2 regions of the Sphingobium sp. B1D7B genome follow, and region 2 is predicted to be linked to the other one. Evidence: predicted binding sites of a transcription regulator. Region 2 holds the regulator's gene; the other holds the start of a gene.

Region 1 (3,469 bases), 1.3 Mb from region 2:
CTGCGCCTGTTCGGGAATATGGCTGTCCTGCGGCTCAAGGCGACACAGGCTGGCCGGCCCCAGGCGGGTGCTCAACCGGTCGATCAGATCGGCCAGCGCGCCGGCATCCTGCTCGCTGCCATCCAGAGCCGGCTGGCTGGTGCCGAGCGGCTCGGTGACGGGTAGGAACAAGGTGATGCGGTCATAGCCAAAGCCGGGGTCGAGCGGGTCGGCCAGCGTGCCGATGCGCTCGTCGAACAGGCGCAGCACCGGCGCCGGATCGCGCGTGGGCAGACCGGTCTCGATTGCCAGCCGATGGCGCGCCCCATCGCTGCGGAACAATGTCAGGACAAAGCGCCGGCCACCCAGTCCGCGCTCATCGAGTGTCCGGGCCGCCTCGCGCAGCAGGTCGAGAAAACAGGCGGCAATGCTGGCCTGCAAGGCAACCGGCTCGGCAAAACGGCGCTCGAAATGGAGCGGCTCGGGCTGTGCGAGCGGATCGATCGGCGCCTGTTCCTCGCCCAGCAGGCGGCGCAAGGCAGTCACCGCGTCCGCCCCGAATCGCGCGGCGATGCTGGCGGCGGCCCGCGACGCCAGATCGCCGATGGTCTTTAGCCCGGCGCGGCGCAATGCGAGCGTCGCCTCTTCGTCCAGCCCCAGCGCCAGCACGGGCAGCGCCCGCAGCGCCTCCCGCTCGCTGGTGACGGGCAGGCGGGCATGACGGGCCAGCGCCTGCGCGCCCTGCGCGGTAGAGGCTGTGGCCATGCGCACGCTCATGCCAATCGCGGCGAAGGCATCCTCGGCCTGCGCGGCCAGGCCTGCCTCGCCGCCGAACAGATGGTCGCTTCCCGCAATATCCAGCGTTATCCCATCGGGCGGGGCGAGGGTGACATGCGGCGACCAGGCGATGCAATGCCGGGCCAGCCGCTGCAGCCAGTGACGGTCGGCCTCTTCGTCCATGTCGGCCACGATGAGGTCGGGCTGCAGCGCGCGGGCATCGGCCAGCGTCTGGCCCGGCGAGATGCCGAGCGCGCGGGCCTGCGCATCGACGGCGCACAGCCGCAATGCGCCCTTGATCTTGGCGACGAGAACCAGCGGCCCGTCAGGCTGCCCGCCGGTCCCCGCGCTGTCGATCCCCTGCTGAATCCGCAGCCTTTCTGTGGGCAGGAGCGGAAACCACAGCGCCAGATAGCGCCGCTTCACGGAACAAGCGTCGGTCACGGTCCCACTCCAGCCGCCAGGAAAGGCCGCAAGGGCCGGAACGTTGGCGCAGCAAGGTCACATCGAAGGTCGGCAGTCCGGGCGCATTGCCCGGCAGCGCGAGCGAAGGTGCGGCGGCCACCTGCCAGCGGGTCTGTGCCGCGCTGGGCACGGGCGGCGCGTCCGGGCGCAGCAGCAACAATGTCACGCCGGATTTCTCTGCCGCCAAAGTCAGGCGGCGGCTGGCGGTCAGGTCCAGCGCGGGCATCGGCCCCCAGCCTTCCACCACGACTGCGCTCAGGCCAGAGCAGCGCAAGGCATCCACGGCCGCACGCAGCAGGTCCATGCCGTCCCTGACGGTGCCGATCAGCCCCAGGCCGGGGGCGCCGCCCAGTTCGGCCCAGCCATGGCCCTGCGCCACGCCGCCTTTTCGGCTCGCCTGTCGCTCGCGGAGCCACAGCACCTTGCCCTCGGCCTCGCTCAGACCTGTCGCCAGCGAGACGACGAAACCCGCCGCTGCCGCGACATCGTCCACCTCTGCGGCATAGACTTCATGCACCCGCCCGCGCGCCAGCCCGCCGCCCAGCAGCGTATCGATCGCAGCGATGCCGAACGCCTTTCGGGAGGGGGCATCCGGCATCGCGTGATCGCATGAAAGGGCAGGGGCGAGTCTCATATGTTCCTATTATGTTCTTATTCTGAGTAGGGTCAAGGGATCGTTCCGGCAGTTTGTCCGATCGCGGCCCAAGCCACTGGAGTCGAACGATCATTGGACGCCTGCGACAGAGTGTCGCAAAGGCGGTTCCTCGCCGGGCATTTCGCTTGACAAGGCAGCCCTGCAGAACGGAATAAACTACAACGACGTATCACGATTTATCCGCTGCCCATGCGGATGCTGCGCGTCATGAGGGGGAGGTTACAGGGGATGCGGTTCAGGTCAGCCGTCGGCAAAGCGCTTATGCTTGCTCTGTTCGGATCGCTCGCCCAAACGGCTGTGGCGGCCGAGAATTGCCCGTCGCCGGGCATGACCAAGGCCGATTTCGAGCGCTATTTCCTCTGTTTCAATGCGCGCGATTATGCCTGCTTCACCAGCTATTACGACCCCGATGTCGTACTGGTGAAAGGCGGCAAATGGCCCGATCTCAAGGGGCGCGATGCCATCATCGCCTTCTATCGCGATGTCGATGCCCGTGGGCTGCAGGAGCAAGTCACCCCGCACGCCATCGAGGTGCAGCCGCAGGGCGCGACGGTCGATCTGGAAGCGCATTTCCAGGCCACCAGCGACTGGCCGGACTTTGGCTCACGGCCCTTGAAGGCGGGCGATGACTGGCGGTTGCGCGGCGTGCTGCTCTACGAGATTCCATGCGGCAAGATCACCCGCATCCGGCCCCGCCCGCGTCCCGTGCAGCCATGATCGCGCGTCCCATTCGTGCGCTGGCCATGATGGCCGCGCTCCTGCTCGCCGCCCCGGCGATGGCTGCCGGACCTGCTGCACCGGCGGCCTGTGACCGCACCTGCCTCACCGAGATTATGGACCAATATCTGGCCGCCATGGTCGCGCGCGCACCCGCTCGGGCGCCGATGGCAGTGCAATATCGCGCGACCGAAGATGCGCAGGAGGTCCGTCTCGGCGCAGGCCTGTGGCAGACGGCGACCGGCCTCGGCACCTATCGCATCGACCTCGCCGATCCGGTGAGTGGCACCGTCGGCTATATCGGCGAGGTGCTTGAAGGGGAGGCCAAGGTCACCATCGCGCTGCGTCTCAAGGTGGCGGATCGCAAGATCACCGAGGTGGAGACGATTCTCGGGCGCGGGCGGGTGCCCGGCTCGTCGATCGTGCCGGCGCCGCGCGCGTCGTTCGGCAATATCGTTCCGCCCGCCGAGCGGCTGACCCGCCAGCAGATGATCCAAACGGCCAATGCCAATTTCGACGCGCTGCTCGCGGCCGACGGCTCCCCCTATGCGGAGGATTGCCAGCGCATCGAGAACCGCATGGCGATGAGCGGCAATGCGGAGCTCAACTATCCCATCGGCACGATCCCCGGCGTGCCCAAGCCGCATTTCGGCAGCATGGGCTGCGGCCAGCAGATCAGCCTGCACCTGTTCGACCAGCTCGACGCGGTCGAGCCGCGCCGCTTCCTCCTGCTCGATGAAGAGAAGCAGCTCGTCTTCGGCGTCTATGTCATGCGCTGGTACAAGAAGGGTCGGTGCAACGAGATCCCCGGCTATGGCACCATCTGCCATGACAAGCCGCGCCAGCCGGTCTCGCTGCTCAATGCGGAAATCCTCG
Region 2 (3,469 bases):
GTCCGAGCGCGGCTAATGCCGCCTGCACCGGCTGCCCTGCCGGGCGCTTATGATTTTGCGCGGACGGCCTATTTTTCCGGCCTCGGCGCTACCGGGCGGGCACTCGGCAAAGTGCAGCGCCTCGATGCGGCAACCGCTGGCGGGGATGCGCGCGCGACTCTCGCCCACCACATCGCCGTGCGGTTGCCGGGACCGGAAGGGACGATCGCGATCACGCTCGCCACGGGCAATCAGAACTGGATCAGCGAGGCGGATGCGGACGCGATGCGGCGCAGCGGGCTTGCCCATCTGCTCTCGATCAGTGGCTTGCACGTCTCCGCGCTGATCGGCGGCGTGATTCTCATCATGGTCAGTCTGCTTGCGCTGTCGCCGGCCCTCGCGCTGCGCTGGCCGGTGCTGATGATCGCCGCCTGCGTGGGCGGCGCGGCGGGCATCGGCTACACTGTGTTCACCGGGGCGCAGGTGCCGACGATCCGCTCCTGCATTGCCGCCTTGCTGGTGATCGCGGGCATGGCTCTGGGCCGCGAGGCAATCGGGCTGCGCTTGATCGCGACCGGCGCGCTGATCGTGATGATCTTTTGGCCTGAGGCTGTCATCGGCCCCAGCTTCCAGATGAGCTTCGTTGCCGTGACCGCAATCGTGGCGCTTTACGAATATCCCCCCGCACGGCGGCTGTTCGAGCGACGCGACGAGGGGCGGATAAAGCGCTGGACCCGCAGCCTCGGCGCCTTGCTGGCGACCGGGCTGCTGGTCGAGCTGGTGCTGACGCCGATTGCCTTTGCCCATTTTCATCGCTCGGGCCTGCTTGGCGCGGCGGCCAATATGATCGCCATTCCGCTCACAAGTTTCGTGGTGATGCCGGCTGAGGTGCTCGCGCTGGTGCTCGACGCTGTGGGGCTGGGGGCGCCGGTCTGGTGGGTGGTCGGTGTGGCGCTCAAGTTCCTGCTGTGGATTGCGCATACTATCGCCAGTCAGCCCTTTGCGACGCTATCGCTGCCCGTCTCCAGCGGACTGGCCTTTGCGCTCGCCATGATCGGCCTCTTGTGGCTGATGCTCTGGCACACGGCGCTGCGTTGGTGGGGCCTGCCTCTGACGGCGCTAGGCTTTTTCCTGACATTTCTGGCACCGTCCGCCGACGTGCTCGTCACCGCCGACGGCCATCATGTGGCGGTGCGCCTGCGCGATGGGCGCATGGCACTGCTGCGGGACCGAAGCGGGGACTATGTTCGCACGACTCTGGCTGAAGCGAGCGCCTATGACGGTGAGTTTGCGTCCCTCGCGCAGGCGCCGGACACGGGATGCACGCGGGACATGTGCGCGATGACATTGCCGGGCCGTGCTGACCAGCCGCCGGTTCACCTGCTGATCAGTCGCTCGCGCCTGCTCGTTCCCTATCCCGAGTTGGTGGCCGCCTGCGCGCAGGCCGATCTTGTGATCGCTGACCGGCCCCTGCCGCCGGGATGTGTGCCGCGCTGGGCAAAGCTGGATCGGCCTGCGCTGAATGCCATGGGCGGTGCACTGATCCTGCTCGACAGTCGGGAGATCGTGCCGGGCCACGACCCGCGCAGCCGCCATCCCTGGATCGCGGGCACCGGCTCGCGCTAGAGCCGGCGTCCCATATCGCCCGCCTCAGTTATAGCGCCGCAAGAGCCCTGCGAGCCGGCCCTGAATGCGCACCTGCCGCGCCTCATAGGTTTGGGGCTCATGGTCGCGATTGGCAGGATCGAGCCGCACCTTGCGGCCGTCATGATGGAAATATTTGAGCGTCGCTTCATTCTCGTCGATGAGGGCCACGACGATCTGGCCATCGCGCGCCGTTTCGGTCCGCTGGATCAGCGCGAAGTCACCGTCAAAAATCCCTGCTTCGATCATCGAGTCACCGGAGACTTCTAGCGCGTAATGATCGCCGGCGCCCAGCAACGCGGCCGGGACCGGCAACATGGTGTCGCTCTCCATCGCCTCGATGGGAAGACCGGCAGCGATGCGCCCATGCAGCGGAATTTCGATCACGTCATTGGCGGCGATGGAGATCGTCCGCGCCGGCGCGGTGGCCGCCTTGCGCAGCGGGGTCACGTTGGTGGCCGCCGCCGGCTCTTCCGTCCGCTCTGCCACGGGCATACCATCCGGCAGTTTGAGGATTTCGAGCGCCCGCGCGCGATTGGGCAGCCTGCGGATGAAGCCGCGCTCTTCCAGCGCGCTGATCAGCCGATGGATGCCGGACTTCGACTTGAGGTCCAGCGCCTCCTTCATCTCCTCGAAACTGGGCGAGACGCCACCCTGATCGAGATGCTGCTTGATGTAGCTGAGCAGTTGCTGTTGCTTGGCGGTCAACATGAGTGGTTCCCCAATATGGAACGGACGGAGAACGTTTAGGAAACGAATCGAGCCACGTCAACACGGATCGGCCAAATATCTCAGGTCTCGGTGGCTGGCGTGTCGTCCCACGCACGGGCGAGCGATCAGGTCAGGATGTGCTGGTCAGGCGCGATGGGTGCGGGAAGATCGGTCGCGCCGAGGCGGGCGAGCATTTCGCGTTCGACCGTCCGTGTCATCGCATCGAGCGGCAAGTCGTTGGGATCATAGCCGAACGGGTCTTCCAGCTGATCGCCCAAGGCGTCCAGCCCGAAGAAGGTATAGCTCGCCACCAGCACCGGAATGAGGGCCCACCAGCCCAGCGAGCCCGCCAGCGCGAAGGGCAGCAACAGGCAGAAGACGTAGGTCGTGCGGTGGAGAATGAGCGAATAGGTGAACGGAACCGGCGTGCTGGCGATCCGCTCACAGGCCGCCTGCACATCGCTGAGCGCCTTGAGTTGGCCCTCGATGAGCGAATGATGGATCGGGTTGATCCGCCCGTCTGCGGACAGGCGCAGGCAGTGCGCGCCCATCTCGTAGAGTACGGTGTCGGTCGGGTTCGGGGAGGTGCGCCACGGTCCATCGTTCACCCACCGGCCGATCGCGGCAGCCTCGTCGTGCTGACGCAGGCGGGCAGCAAGACCGTTGGTGAAGCCGCAGACGCCGCGGAGCAGCGGGGCGCGCTCCTCCTCAGGCAGCGAGGACGTGAGCCGTGCGAAGGAGCGGCTCGCGATGATCAGCGCCCCCCATTGCTTGCGGCCCTCCCACCAGCGATCATAACAGGCACTGTTGCGGAAACTCATGAAGATGGAGAGCGACAGGCCGATCAGGGCGAATGGAATGCCGCTGATCTGCGCGAATAGCCCTGGCCAGGCGCGCGCTGCCAGAATGGCCGCCACGCTGGCCACGGCGATGCCTGCCAGCCGATGCTGGATATGCGGCATGATCGTGCCGCGATAGGCGAACAGCACTTCGAGCAAGCCAAGGCGGTTGCGAACGATCACGGGCGGACATCTCCTGCCAGGGCACGCGGCCACCGGACATGGGCCGGGCACCGGGCGCGCTCGCCATGCGGAGGATGCGCGCGCAGATCAAGGATTAAGTGGCCGCAAGGGGA

The links. Region 2 encodes LexA, which represses DNA repair genes until DNA is damaged. Its sites were predicted from a motif close to GTTCCNCNCTTGTTCT; they were not measured.
Region 1: the regulator LexA is predicted to act here: its motif matches at 1,858-1,873, upstream of M2336_RS08610 (ImuA family protein).

What each region holds. Positions count from the first base shown of each region.
Region 1 covers NZ_JAOQOR010000001.1:1,863,553-1,867,021, forward strand. The annotation lists gene M2336_RS08605 (Y-family DNA polymerase) at 1-1,200, opposite strand, end outside; gene M2336_RS08610 (ImuA family protein) at 1,082-1,819, opposite strand; gene M2336_RS08615 (nuclear transport factor 2 family protein) at 2,138-2,593, shown strand; gene M2336_RS08620 (hypothetical protein) at 2,590-3,469, shown strand, end outside.
Region 2 covers NZ_JAOQOR010000001.1:3,134,431-3,137,899, reverse strand. The annotation lists gene M2336_RS14705 (ComEC/Rec2 family competence protein) at 1-1,605, shown strand, start outside; gene lexA (transcriptional repressor LexA) at 1,630-2,334, opposite strand; gene M2336_RS14695 (bestrophin family protein) at 2,460-3,356, opposite strand.